2 regions of the Kitasatospora sp. NPDC002965 genome follow, and region 2 is predicted to be linked to the other one. Evidence: riboswitches for the same ligand, from Rfam matches in the RefSeq annotation. Region 2 holds a riboswitch; the other holds the start of a gene.
What was found. Region 2 has a riboswitch for S-adenosylmethionine ahead of ABZY91_RS20115 (AAA family ATPase). Riboswitches for the same ligand answer to the same signal wherever they lie in the genome.

Region 1 (7,210 bases), on a different contig from region 2:
TGGCGGCGACCACGGCGTCCGTGCCGTGTTCCCGCCCGGTCGGGCGTCGTGCTTCGAACAGCACGGAGCCGTCCTGGGCGAGCAACGCGGCTTTCATGCCGGTGCCGCCTACATCGAGTGCGATGACGTGCTTCACGGAGGACAGTTTCCCTTGGGTGGGTCGGAGAGGTCTAGTCCAGTTGTCGGATTGGTCTGGTCCAACGGGGTGAGCTTTGTCGCAGAAGTATGCGGTGTGCGGCGCTTTGCACGAACCGGACCGGATCCCTTGAGGCCGGGTCCGGCAGGTCGGACGGCCGAATTTCATTGCGCATCGTGCAACGACCTCCGCACTTCGATAACTACCCGGCGCGGACCGGCCACAGGTGTGGACCACTGAGTGGCCTGTTTGGCACCCTTGCCGCCTCCCCCCGGCCGGATCCCCCCGATCCGGTTCGTCGCTCCCGCAAGACTCCCCCTCGAAGGCGGTACCCGCGTTGGACAGGCGCGCCAAGGTCCCCACCCGGTTGTCCGGCATCGCACTGGCCGGAGCACTGGTGCTCACCGGCTGCGGCGGCAAGGACGACGGCCCGATCACCCTCCGGCTGGTCGCGGCCGACTACGGCGAGAGCGCGGAGACCAGTTCCAAGCTGTACTGGGACGACCTCGCCCGGCGCTTCGAGACCGCCAACCCGGGCATCAAGGTGGACGTCCAGGTGGAGAGCTGGACCGACATCGGCAAGAAGGTCGACGACCTGGTCAAGAGCGGGAAGTCGCCCGACCTGCTGCAGACCGGCGGCTTCGCCGACCAGGCCGGCGCCGACCGGCTCTACACCGCCGCGGACGTGCTCTCGCTGGAGACCCAGGCGAACATCATGGAGTCGTTCTCGCACGCCGGGCAGGTGCTCGGCACGCAGTACGGCATTCCGTTCGTCTCCTCCTCCCGGGTGCTCTTCTACAACAAGGCGATCTTCCAGAAGGCCGGCGTCGACAAGCCGCCGACCACCTGGAACGAGCTCAAGCAGGCCGCCGAGAAGATCAAGGCCAAGGTGCCGGGCGTGACGCCGTACGGGCTCCCGCTCGGACCGGAGGAAGCCCCGGCCGAGTCGATGCTGTGGACGTTGAGCGGCGGCGGCAGCCTCTCCGACGACGTCGGCAACTACACCATCGACAGCACCCAGAACCAGGCGACCTTCAACTGGCTCAGGACCAACCTGGTCGCCACCGGGCTGACCTACCCCGAACCCGGCAAGATGAACCGCACCCCCGTGTTCAGCGACTTCGCCGCCGGGAAGGTCGCGATGCTGAACGGGCACCCGACCCTGCTGCGGATGGCCGCCAAGGGGAAGATCGACTTCGGCACGACGGCGATCCCGAAGAAGGACGGCCTGGCGAAGACCGGCAGCCTCGGGGTGGCCGACTGGATGATGGCCTTCAAGGCCAACGGGCACCGCAACGAGATCCGCAAGTTCCTCTCCTTCGTCTACGCGAAGGACAACCAGCTCAAGTTCGACGAGACCTACAACCTGCTGCCGGTCACCCAGGACGCCTTCGACGCGATCAGCAAGGACCCCAAGCACGAGGCCCTGAAGCAGTTCGCGGCCGGGCTGGGCAACGCGAGCTTCTACCCGTTCGGCGACCCGGCCTGGGTGGAGGTCTCCAACCGGATCAAGGCCGGGATCGGGGCGGCCGCGACCGCCGACCCCAAGCCGGTCCTGGAGGACCTCCAGCAGACGGCCGTCAAGGAGGCCGCGAGGCTCCGCAAGTAGGCTGGCCGGCATGGGCGCGGGTGAGCTGGACGAGCGGGACCGGGCGGTGCTGGAGCTGGAGGGCCGGTCGTGGCGGACGGCCGGCGCCAAGGAACGGGCCGTCCGGGAGGAGCTGGGACTCTCCAGCACCCGGTACTACCAGCTGCTGAACGCGTTGCTCGACCGACCGGAGGCACTGGCGCACGCGCCGGTGCTGGTGAACCGGCTCCGGCGGGTCCGGGACGCCCGGCGCGCGGCACGGTAGGCGGGCGCCGCCCCGGCGCCCGACCCGGGAGCCCGACCGCCGCGTCGACGGATGACCCCCGTCCGGCCCGGGTACGGTCCCTGTCATGGGCCTTGCTGAGATTGCGCGACCGCTGACGGACGACGGACGGGCGGGCCTGGCGGCGTTGCTCGAAGAGCCGCGGGCGGCGGTGGTCGCCCTGGACTTCGACGGCACGCTGGCACCGATCGTGTCCGACCCGAGCCGTGCCCGGGCGCACCCGGGCGCGGCGGACGCCCTGCGCGGCCTGGTGCCGCACGTCGGGGCGGTCGTGGTGGTGACCGGGCGCCCGGCCGGGCTGGCGGTGGAGTACGGGGGCTTCGCCGAGGTCGGCGGGGTGGTGGTGCTCGGGCACTACGGCGCGGAGCGCTGGGAGGCCGGTGAGCTGACCGCGCCGCCGGTGCACCCCGGGGTGGCCGCGGTCCGGGCGGCGCTGCCGGACGTCCTGGCGGCGGCCGGGGCGCCGGACGGGACGTGGGTGGAGGACAAGGGCCGGTCGGTGGCCGTGCACACCCGGCGGACGGCCGAGCCCGCCGTCGCGTTCGAGCGGCTGGTGGAACCGGTCGGCGCACTGGCGGCCGAGCACGGCCTGGTGGTGGAGCCCGGTCGGCTGGTCCTTGAGCTGCGACCGCCGGGGGTGGACAAGGGGGCGGCGCTGGAGGGCTTCCTGCGCGAGCGCGGCGCCCGGTCCGTGCTGTACGCGGGGGACGACCTGGGGGACGTCGCGGCCTTCGCGGCCGTGGAGAAGCTGCGCGGGGAGGGCCTGGCCGGCGTGACGGTCTGCAGCGGCGCGGTGGGGGACGCGCCGGTGCGGGAACTCGCCGACCGGGCGGACCTGGTGGTCCCGGGCCCGGCCGGCGTGGTGGAACTGCTGGCGGCGCTGGGGGAGGAGCTCAGCGCAGCGCGTTGAGCTGGTCGAGGAACCACTGCTGGGGCGGGAGCGCGGTCGCGGCGGCCACGAGCCGCTTGGTGCGGTCGGCGCGCTCGCCGGCCGGCATGGTGAGCCCGGCGTGCAGGGCCTCGGCGGTGGCGACGACGTCGTACGGGTTGACGGTGAGCGCGTCCTCGCCGAGCTCGGCGTGGGCACCGGCCTCGCGGGACAGGACGAGGGCGCAGCCGTCGTCGGAGACCACCGGGACCTCCTTGGCGACCAGGTTCATGCCGTCCCGGATCGGGTTGACCAGGGCGACGTCGGCCATCCGGTACGCGGCCAGCGAGCGCGGGAAGTCGTCGTCGACGTGCAGGATCACCGGCTGCCAGCCGGGGGTGGCGAACTCCTCGTTGATCTCCTCGGCCAGCGCCTGCACCCGGGCCGTGTAGGCGCGGTACTCGGCGAGGTCGGTGCGGGACGGGTAGGCGAAGGCGATGTGGACCACCCGGTCGCGCCACTCGGGGCGGGTGCGCAGCAGGTGCCGGTACGCCTGGAAGCCGCGGACGATGTTCTTGCTCAGCTCGGTGCGGTCGACCCGGACGACGGTCCGGCGGTCGCCGACGGCGGCGCGCAGGGTGGCGAGGCGGTCGTCGACGTCCGGGCGGTGGGCGCGCTCGCGCAGGAAGCCGGCGTCGGCGCCGAGACCGTGCACGCCGAGGTGGGTGGTGCGGCCCTCGTGGGTGACGGTGAGGGCGTCGCGGTCGACGGCGGCGCCGAGGACGGCTTCGCAGCAGTCGGCGAACGCGAGCGCCCAGCGCCGGGTGAGGAACCCGGCCCGGTCGGCGCCGAGGATGCCGGTCAGGACGGTCTCGGCGATGTCGTCGGGCAGCAGCCGGAAGTACTCGGGCGGGGCCCAGGGGGTGTGCGAGAAGTGGCCGATCCGCAGGTCGGGGCGGGCGGCGCGGAGCAGCGCCGGGGTCAGCGAGAGGTGGTAGTCCTGGACCAGGACGGCGGCGCCGGGTGCGGCCTCGGCGGCGAGGGCCCCGGCGAAGGCGGCGTTGTACGCGGTGTAGGCCTGCCACTCGGTGCGGAAGTCGGCGTCGAAGGCGGGCGCGGTCGGGGTGTCGTAGAGCAGGTGGTGGATGAACCACAGCGTCGAGTTGGCGACGCCGTTGTAGGCCCGGGCGAAGGTCTCCGGGTCTATGTCCAGCATCCGGACGGCCTGCCCGCCGACGTCGTGGCCGGCCCGGTCGAGGCGTCCGTCGGGGGCCTCCCGGGAGGCCCTGCGGTCGGCGTCGGAGAGGGCGGCGCAGACCCAGACGGCGTCCGGGTCGTCGATGGCGGAGAGCCCTGAGACCAGGCCGCCGCCGCCTCTGCGGAGGGTCAGCGTGCCGTCGTCCGCGGTGCCGAAGGACACCGGTCCCCGGTTGGACGCCACCAGGACGGGGGCAGTGCCGGTCGAATTCGAACGTTCGGTCGTGAGATCGCCCATGGTTGGTTGGTTGCCGGGGGTCCCGGGTCGCAAACCCCTCAGTGCCGGGTGGCGTATTCGGGGACGGTGTGCATCGGCGGGCGCTCGGTGGCGGTGACCGGGTGGGTGTGGGCCGTGAAGGCGCGGGTCTCCGGGTCTCGGGTGAACTGGGTGAGCAGCGGGTGGACCAGGTCGGCGGCGGCCTTGAGCCGGTGGGTGCGGTCGAGCCGCTCCAGGGCGGTGCGGTAGATGGTGGCGGCCATCCGGCCGAGCGCCTGGCCGTCCTGGTGGCGGTGGTGGCGGACGCCGACGTCCACCTGGGCGAGCGCGTCCAGCCCGGCCGTCTCCAGGGCGTCGACGAGCAGGCCGAGTTCGACGCCGTAGCCGGTCGGGAAGGGCAGACGTTCGAGCAGGGAACGGCGGGCCGCGTACTCGCCGCCGAGCGGCTGGACGAAACCGGCGAGTTCCGGCCAGTGCAGGTTGAGCAGGGGGCGGGCGACCAGTTCGGTGACCCGGCCGCCGCCGGCCGGGACGACCGCCCCGTCGGTCTCCAGCGGGCGGTCGTACATGGCCTTGACCAGGTGGATGTCCGGGTCGGTGAGCAGCGGGCCGACGATGCCGGAGACCAGGGCGGGATCGAACGCGCGCAGGTCGGCGTCGACGAAGCAGACGATCTCACCGCGGGTGACCAGCAGCGATCGCCAGAGCACCTCGCCCTTGCCGGGGGCGGCGGGCAGCCGCGGGAGGATCGTGTCGCGGTGGACGACGGTGGCACCGGCCTCGGCGGCGACCGCGGCGGTGGCGTCGGCCGAGCCGGAGTCGACCACGACCAGTTCGTCGACCAGCGGCAGCCGTTCCACCAGCTCGCGGCGGATGGTGCGGACGATGTCGCCGACCGTGGCCTCCTCGTCCAGGGCGGGGAGGACGACGCTGACCGTGCCGGCCGGGCCCAGTGCGCGCTTGGCCGCCAGCAGGACGTCCACCGGGCGGTCGGCCGCGCTCCACGAGCGTCGGCGCAGCCAGGACGCCGTCTCGGGGAGGAGCGCGGGGATCGGTTCGGCGGGCACTGTTCTCTCCTCGGCGAGGTGGGATGGGACGGGTCATCTCGCGTGGCGGACGATCCCGTTCGGGGTTGACGCCTTCGGATACAGTCTTCGTACAGCGGTCGCACCTTCGCACGCCGGGGTCTCCGCTGAGCATGACCACAACTTCACAGAGCTCATCCAGAGGGACTGAGGGAACGGCCCGTTGACGTCCCGGCAACCTTCTCGCGCGGCTGTTGTCAACAGCGCCGGCGGGACAGGTGCCAATTCCGGCCTGTGGCGCGCCCGCGTCACGGGGAAGATGAGGAGAGAGGCCTCCGCCATCATGGCTATCGACACCGCCGCACCCGTCACCGTTGACCTCGGCCCCGCCGCCGCGCTGTCCTGTCGCGAGTGCGGCACCCGGTTCCCGCTCGGCCCCAGCTTCGCCTGCGTGGAGTGTTTCGGCCCGCTGGAGATCGCCTACGAGTTCGGCAGCGAGGGCGCGGAGGAACTGCGCAAGCGCATCGAGGCCGGTCCGGCGTCGATCTGGCGGTACGCGCCGCTGCTGCCGGTGCCGGCCGACGTCGCCTCCAAGCCGAACCTGAACCCGGGGTGGACCCCGCTGGTGAAGGCCGACAACCTGGGCCGCGAGCTCGGGTTCACCGCCCAGCTGCACATCAAGGACGACTCGGGCAACCCGACCCACTCCTTCAAGGACCGCGTGGTGGCCTGTGCCATCGAGGCCGCGCGGGCCTTCGGCTACACCACGCTGTCCTGCTCGTCGACCGGCAACCTGGCCGGTGCGGTGGGCGCGGCCGCGGCCCGGGCCGGCTTCAAGTCCTGCGTGTTCATCCCGCACGACCTGGAGCAGGGCAAGGTCGTGATGGCCGGGGTGTACGGCGGCGAGCTGGTCGGCATCGAGGGCAACTACGACGACGTGAACCGCTTCTGCTCGGAGCTGATCGGTGACCCGGCCGGCGAGGGCTGGGGCTTCGTCAACGTCAACCTGCGGCCGTACTACGGCGAGGGCTCCAAGACGCTGGCGTACGAGATCTGCGAGCAGCTGGGCTGGCGGCTGCCGGAGCAGATCGTGATCCCGATCGCCTCGGGTTCGCAGCTGACCAAGATCGACAAGGGGCTGCAGGAGCTGATCAGGCTCGGCCTGGTCGAGGACCGGCCGTACCGGGTCTTCGGCGCCCAGGCGGCGGGCTGCTCGCCGGTGTCGGCGGCGTTCAAGGCCGGCCACGACGTGATCCGGCCGGTCAAGCCGGACACCATCGCCAAGTCGCTGGCGATCGGCAACCCGGCCGACGGCCCGTACGTGCTCGACATCGCCCGGCGTACCGGTGGCGCGGTGGAGGACGTGACGGACGAGGAGGTCGTGGCGGCGATCCGGCTGCTGGCCCGGACCGAGGGCGTCTTCGCCGAGACCGCGGGCGGGGTGACCGTCGGCGTGCTGAAGAAGCTGGTCGAGACGGGACAGCTGGACCCGTCGAAGGAGACCGTCGCGATCAACACCGGAGACGGCCTCAAGACGCTGGACGCCGTCTCGGAGGCCGGCATGACCGCTGTGATCCGGCCGACGCTGGCGTCGTTCCGCGACGCCGGCCTGGCGTCCGCCTGACCGGCCCGGACCCGTCCGGCACCGGCCCTCGCCGTCCTTCCCCGGTACACCCCCGCCCCGCAACGAGGAGAAGACCCCCATGAGCGCCAACGTCCGCATCCCGACCATCCTGCGCACCTACACCGGTGGTGCCAGCGAGGTGTCCGCCGAGGGCGCCACCCTGGGTGACGTCATCGCCGACCTGGAGAAGAACCACGCCGGGATCGCCGCGC
Region 2 (7,210 bases):
CGGAAACGGATCCGGTCCGCTCAGATCCGCTGCCAGAGGGCCGGGACGATCGGAGGCTCCCAGCCCACCTGGGCCGTGTGGCCCTGGAGGCACCGGTAGCTGAGACCGTTGAAGGTCACGGTGTCACCCGCCTGGTAGGTGGTACCGGCCGCCCAGGTGCCGTTGCCCGGCCCCGGGTCGGTGCCGACCACCAGCGAGTAGGAGGTGGAGTGGCTGACCGAGCCGGTACCCGTCACGGTCAGGTTGTAGGTCCCGGCCGGGACGGAGGAGCCGACCGAGATGTTCAGCGTGGCCGAGCCGCCGGACTGCACCGAGGAGGGGCTGACCGAGGTCGTCACACCGGTCGGGGCGCCGGCGACGGTGAGGTTCACCGTCTGGGCCGAGCCGGAGGTGGTCTGGGTGGAGACCGACGCGTTGGTCGACTCACCCGGCTTGACCGTGCCGGAGCCCGGGTTCACCCCGATGGAGAAGTCGTTGGTCGGGATGGGGCCGGTGCCGACCGAGGTCTTCCACAGGGTGTACGCGACGCCGTCGGCGCTGCGGTCCAGCACGGTGGCGTTGATGTTGCTGGTGGTGTCGCACGCCGAGTGGTAGCAGGAGTCGTACGCGCGGTTCGCGGTGCCGCCCCACTTGGCCGCCTGGGCCGAGGTCTTGGTGGCGCTGGCGCCGGCCGCGTAGCCGGAGGTCGGGATGCCCGCCGACTGGAACGAGGCGTCGTCCGACCGGCCCTGGCCCTCGACGTTCTCCTCCGGCTGGAGGTTCAGCGAGTCCCAGTACGCCTTCATCGGTGCCGAGGTGGCGGAGTTGACGTTGTTGATGAAGTAGCCGGCGTTGGGCGAGCCGACCATGTCGAAGTTGTAGTAGCCCTTGATCGCGCTGCGCTGGGTGGAGCTCAGCTGGTTGACGTAGTGCTTCGAGCCCTGGAGGCCCTGCTCCTCACCCGTCCACCAGGCGAACCGGACGTGCCGGTTCATGGTCGGGTTCTGCTGCGCCAGGACCAGCGCGGTCTCCAGCAGCACGGCGGAGCCGGAGCCGTTGTCGTTGATGCCCGGGCCGGCGGCGACGCCGTCCAGGTGCGCGCCGAACATGGTGACCTGGTCGGCCGGGCCGCCCGGCCAGTCGGCGATCAGGTTGTTGGCGGTGTAGGTGCAGGTGGAGCAGGTCTGCTCGCTGACGGTGTAGCCGGCCGCCTGGAGCTTGGCCTTCACGTAGGCCAGCGACTGGCTGTACCCGGCGGTGCCGGTGCGGCGGTTGCCGCCGTTCTGCGAGGCGATGGTGTTGAACTGGCTCAGGTGCGCCTGGACGTTGGCGACGCTGATGTCAGGCGCGTTGGGGTTGGGGTTGCCGTTCCCGACCGTCAGCGTGTACTGCGCGGTGTGGGTGGTCGCCGCGGTACCCGTGACCGTGATCACGTAGGTGCCGGGGACCGTGGTGTTGGAGGTCGTGATGTTCAGCGTGGCGGACGAGCCGCTCTGCACCGAGGACGGGCTGACCGTCGCGGTGGCGCCGCTCGGCGCGCCGGAGGCGGTCAGGGCGACGGTCTGGGCGCTGCCCGAGACCACCGCGGTGTTGACCGTCGCCGAGGTGGACGCGCCGGGCTGGACGGAGCCGGCGGTCGGGCTCACCGCGAGGGAGAACTCGGGGCCGGTCACGTTGCAGGTCGGGTCGGCGGGCTGCGCCGGGAGGCTGACCGCGTCCCAGGCCGCCTTGGTGCGGTTGAACAGGTTGCAGGTGGAGTCGAGGTTCTTGGCGGCGGTCAGGGTGGTGGTCCGGTACTTCTTGTAGGTCATGCCGCTGGTCTTGAGCAGCATGCCGCCGTAGAAGATCCGGCCCGCGTCCTTGATGCCGATGCCGGTGATCGTGGAGCTGTTGCAGGTCGGGCTGGTGGGCTTGCCGCCACCCGGGTTGGAGCCCTCGGCGAGCAGGTAGAACCAGTGGTTCAGCGGGCCGGCGGCCGCGTGGACCTCGGTGCTCGGGATCGAGGAGGAGTAGCAGTTCGGGTCGCCGTTGACCAGCGAGGGGTTGGCCATGTTGCGGATCGGACCGCGACCGACCAGGTTGATCATCTCGCCGACGGTGTAGTCCGGGTTGTCGTACGGGGCGGGCTGGTTGACGTACGCCTCGGTCAGCGCGCCGAAGATGTCGCCGGTGCCCTCGCCCAGGCCGTTCTCGTTGTTGGCGCCGCCCGGGGTGAACTGGTCGATGCCGTGGCCGAACTCGTGGCCGACGACGTCGATCGAGGAGATCCACTCGTTGGCGTTGTTGTGGCCGATCGAGACCGAGGAGCCGTCCCAGTAGGCGTTGACGTCGTTCAGGCCGACCTTGACCGGCCAGCTGCCGCCGTTCCCGTTGTGGCCGTTGCGCCCCAGCCAGTCCCGGAGCATGTCCCATTCCTTCTGCGCCGCGAACATCACGTCGCCGCAGCCGGTCTCCTTGCTGGTGGGGCTGCCGTTGCCCCAGGAGTCGGAGGACTTGGAGAACACCTGGCCGGTGGCGTTGTCGGCACAGCTCAGGCCCGGCCGGCTCGGGTCGCGCAGCGAGTACGAGCTGCCGGAGCCGGTGGTCGTGATGGTGACCGGCGGCGGGCCGTTCCACTTGCTGTTGATCGTGCCGGCCCGGACGTCGTCGTAGCTGTCGATGACCTCGCCGCTGCGGGCGTCGACGAAGACGTGCAGACGGCTCGGCGCCGACTCGGTGCGGCCGGTGAGCACGGTCTCCCAGGCGAGTCGCCCGGCGCCGTCCTGGACGCGGACCACCAGGCGGCGCGTCTCCACGCCGTTGACGGTGACCAGCTTGGTGCGGGAGGTCTTCTCCGCCTTGTCGGCGCTGATCAGGGGGGTGGTCGGCACGCCGATCGGGCCGGAGGAGGCGGACTGCGACCCGCGCACCTTGCCCTCGCCGTCGGCTATGACGACGGCGTCGCCGCCGACCACCGGCAGGCCCTTGTAGCTGCGCTCGTAGGCGACGGAGTAGAGGCCGGCGAGCCAGGGGGTGACGGACTGACGCTCGTACGTCTCGCCCGGGCCCTTGGCCAGGGCGTCCAGACCTGCCGCGGCCGCCTGGTCGGCGGCGTTCACGGCTGCGGTCAGCGCGCTCGGCGGCGCGATGGCCGACGGGCCCGGGTCGGCAGCGGCCTGCCCGACCGCGGTGGCGGTGAGCATGCCTGCCAGGACGGCCAGGGTGGTGCCCGCCGTCAGTAATCTGCGTTTCATTACGAGGCTCCTCGAACGTGGGGGTGCTCGACCGCGGACGGGTGTGCCGGAAAGGCACTCACCGCGGGCCGCATGGGGGACGGCCGTTGCGGGCGTCCGCGCTCGGGTGCCGGAACCCTCACACGCCGTCATGCCACGGTCAACGGGTTCGGCGAGCACTTCGAGCTGTTGGCAAGTTCTGTCAAGCCGCCCACCCGGTAACGGTGTTGGGGTCCGGAAGGGCAGCGTGGGAGGCCAGGGCACGTGCAGAGGTTGAGACCAGCTGGTGGAGAGGTTGAGACCAGAGGGGAAAAGTGGTTGAGACCACGTCATGTACGGAGGGGTCCTCCGTCCAGTACCGTCCTCCTGAGCGGACCTCCCCACCGGAAGGCCCGGGAGCGCACTCGGGAGGGCAGCCCCGTTGCACCGGAACCGCGGCGCGGCGACCCTCGCCGAGGACGAACTCTGGCGTGCCTTCGGCCTCCGCCTGCGGCAGTGGCGCCGCCGCGCGGGCCTCACCCAGGCCCAGCTGGGCGCCGAGATCGGCTACGACCACACCGCCGTCAGCAAGCTCGAACACGGCACCCGCCGCACCAGCCCGCGCCTCGCCGACCGCCTCGACGACCTCCTCGCCGCCGGCGGCGAACTGCGCACCGCCTGCCGACGGGCCGAGGACGGCGAACCGGAGGACGGCGGTGGGCTGCCGGCCGACTGGGCCCGCCCCCCGCTCCCCGGCCCGCCCGTCTCCCTCGTCGGCCCCGCCCTCCCGCCCTCGCTCACCGCCCGGCCGCCCGAGCGCCTCCCCGACTACGGACTGCTCTGTCCGCTGCACGACGCCGACGGCTGCGCCGTCCCCGAAGCCACCGACCTCGCCGCCCTGCACGCCGCCTTCCGCGCCGCCGACCCCGAGACCGCCCCGCCCCTCGACCCCGACACCGCCCACGCCCTCACCGGCCTGCTCGCCGCCCACCTCCGCGCCGGCGAGGCCCCCACCGGCCCCGGCACCGCCGCCGTCGAGGAGACCCTCCGGGTCATCCTCCGGCGCCTCGCCGCCCACCCGGCGGGCCTGACCCGGCGCCCGCTCGCCCGGCTCGCCGCCGAGTACGCCCACGCGGCCGGCGCCCTGCGCATGCAGGACGGCCGCAACGCCACCGCGATGGCCTGCTTCGACCGCGCCCTCAGCTGGTCCGAACTCGCGGGGGACCCCGCCACCCAGGTCGCCGCGCTCAGCGACATGAGTGCCCTCGCCCGCCTCGACGGCGACCCCGCCGCCGCGCTCGGGTACGCCCGCGAGATGGCCCGGGCGGCGCCGGGCCGGCACTGGGCGGGGGCGATGAGCCAGATCGGCCAGGCCCGCGCCTACGCGCTGGCGGGCGACGTCCGCGCCACCGTCCGGCACCTCGCCCGCGCGCGGCTCCACCTCGACCACATCGGGGCCCACGACGAGACCGACGCGGCCTGGCTCTCCATCGCCTCGATGCGGCTGCGGGTGGAGGCGGGCGCCGCCGCGGCGCTGCGCGACGCGGCCGCCGCCGCCGGGGACCTCCGGCTGGCGCGCCGGGCCGTGGACGCCGCCGAGACGGCGCTCGCCCTCCTCGCGCCCGACCAACTGCCCTCCGCCCGGTTGCTGTTCACCGTCCGGGTCGCGGACTGCCTGCTGGTGGCGCGCGACCCCCGGGCGGCGGCGGAGCTGCTGGGCCCGGTGTTCGCGGCGGACGCCGGCGGGGCGGGGCTGCCGGCGCTGGTGCGGCACGAACTGGCCGGGCTGCGCGAGCGGCTGACGGCGCACGGGCTGGCGGGGTAGGGGTCGAGGGCGCCCGACGGCACGGGACGGTGCGGGCGGGACGGCGGGTGGGACGGCGGGCGAGGGCGCGCGCCGGAGCGGGACCGGCGGGGCCGTGGCGGGATCCTTGCGGGGCCGGGTGATCGCGCCGATCGTGTGTCCGGTCGTACCCGAGCGGGGACCGGGCCGCCTCGCCGGCCGTCGAGAGGGGCCTCACCCGGGCCCCCGGGCCCGCCGGGTGAGGCCGCCGGTGCCCTTCGCGCACGGTCGGCCGGGCCCCGGACCGGCCCCCGGGCAACCGACGGCGCGTCAGAGCGGAACTCGCCGGTCCGGACCTCGCCGTCCGCCCACCGACCCACTGTGGCAGCGGTGTTGCGGCCGGATTGCGCCCCGTTTCGCGGCGGTGCGGCCGACGTCCGGACCGGCGGATTCGTGGACGCCGAGGGCGGTTCCCGCAATTGACGGGATCGGCGGCGCCTTCCTAGACTCGGACCGGCGAAGAATGTCAGCCACGGGCCCCGGCCGGCTGACTGGCAACCCCCACACTGCGGTGGGGTGCCCCGGGGATAAGCCGGGTGACGTGGCGTTCCGATGACGCGTCGTCACAAGCGCAGTCATGGCCCGGTTGGGCTCGGGGGACGGAGAAGGTCGTGGAACAGCGGGCGGGCGGACGCAACGCCGCGGGCCTCAGGCTGGTGGCCAGGCTCGACGTCGACCTGCTCCGGCGCGCCAGCTCCCTCTGTCGCTGACGCCGGTCGGCCGGCCGGGCAGTGCTGCCCGCCTCGGTCGGTCCGTCCGATTCCCTCGCCCACGACCCCGTGCGAGGAGGAGCGCCCAGCGGCCCGACCTCCCGTGCGCATTGCTCCAGGAGAACGGATGCCCACCTTCCCCGCGCCCCGAGACCCGTCGAGATCCCTCCCGGTCGGCCGGGAGCCCGAGTACCGGAGACTGCGCGACGCGTTCGACCGCTGCGCGGCCGGCGCCGGAAGCGTGATCGTCCTGCACGGGTCGGTCGGCAGCGGCCGCAGCGACCTGCTCTACGCCTTCACCGACACCGCGGCCGAGCGCGGCGCGCACGTCCTCGTCGGCACCGGCTCGCCGCTGGAGCGGGAGTTCCCGCTGGGGCTGGCCCGGCAACTGCTCCAGGGCGCCGACCTCGAACCGGAGGAGGCCGCCGCGGCGGAGTCGCTGCTCGCCCAGGGCGCCGCCGAGGGGGCCCGCCCGGTCCTGCCGGACGGCCCGCAGGGGCAGCTCACCCAGCGCACCCTGGAGGGCCTGTTCCGGTTGGTCCGCCGGCTGGCCGAGCGCGCCCCCGTCCTGATCGCCGTCGACGACCGGCAGGACGCCGACCCGCAGTCGCTGGAGTTCCTGCTCTACCTGGTCCGCCGTACCCGCAGCGCGGGTGTGCTCACGGTGCTCAGCTCGCGCGAGACCATGACCCCGTCCAACCCCTTCTTCGAGGTCGAACTCGCCCGCCAGCCGCACCACCAGCACATCCGCCTCGACCTGCTCTCCGCCGACCTGGTCGCCGAACTCCTCCGGGCCCGGCTCGGCGCGGCGTCCGCCCGAATGGCCGTCGAGGCACACGCCCTGACGGGCGGCAACCCGCTGCTCGTCCACAGCCTGATCGGCGACCAGGAGGCCGCCGGCGTCCCGGACGAGCTGGTCGTCGGCGAGGGCTACCGGCGCGGGCTGATGCACTGCCTGCACCGGATCGACCCGCTGGCGCTGCACTACGCTCGGGGCGTCGCCGTGCTCGGCGCGTCCGCGACCCCGGACCTGCTCGCCGAACTCCTCCTGCTGGCCCCGGACTCGCTGCCCAGGGCGCTCTACCTGCTGCACGCGGCCGGTCTCTTCCGGGACGGCGGGTTCCGCCATCCGACCGCCGCCGGGGACCTGCTGGCCGCGATGCGGCCGGTCGAGCTGGCGGCCCTGCACCAGCGGGCCGGCCGGCTGCTGCGCGCGGCCGGAGCGGCCGACGCGACCGTGCACGGGCACGCACGGGTGGCGGAGGGGCACCTGCGCAGTTCGCTGTCGGCTGCCGGCGGTGCCTCCGGCGAGGTGCCCGGACCGGGTGCGGGCACGGGGGGCGGCGCGGGCACCGGCGCGGGCACCTACGGCTGGCCGCCGGGCCTGGCCGGGACCGGCGGTGCCGGCCCGGTCGGTGGAGTCGGTGGTGCCGGGAGCACCGGGAGCACCGGGGGCTTCGGTGCGACGCTGAGCGCCGTCGGAAGCG

Region 1: linked by a shared signal. The riboswitch ahead of thrC (threonine synthase) and the one ahead of ABZY91_RS20115 (AAA family ATPase) in region 2 are both predicted to bind S-adenosylmethionine.

What each region holds. Positions count from the first base shown of each region.
Region 1 is NZ_JBEXNT010000226.1:278-7,487, reverse strand. It holds gene ABZY91_RS40600 (ROK family protein) at 1-136, opposite strand, end outside; gene ABZY91_RS40595 (extracellular solute-binding protein) at 504-1,745, shown strand; gene ABZY91_RS40590 (DUF3263 domain-containing protein) at 1,756-1,989, shown strand; gene otsB (trehalose-phosphatase) at 2,075-2,917, shown strand; gene ABZY91_RS40580 (trehalose-6-phosphate synthase) at 2,901-4,370, opposite strand; gene ABZY91_RS40575 (glucosyl-3-phosphoglycerate synthase) at 4,409-5,416, opposite strand; SAM riboswitch class I at 5,566-5,700, shown strand; gene thrC (threonine synthase) at 5,718-6,998, shown strand; gene ABZY91_RS40565 (ubiquitin-like small modifier protein 1) at 7,078-7,210, shown strand, end outside.
Region 2 is NZ_JBEXNT010000049.1:1,872-9,081, reverse strand. It holds gene ABZY91_RS20125 (M28 family peptidase) at 21-3,212, opposite strand; gene ABZY91_RS20120 (helix-turn-helix transcriptional regulator) at 3,613-4,995, shown strand; SAM riboswitch class IV at 5,469-5,591, shown strand; gene ABZY91_RS20115 (AAA family ATPase) at 5,851-7,210, shown strand, end outside.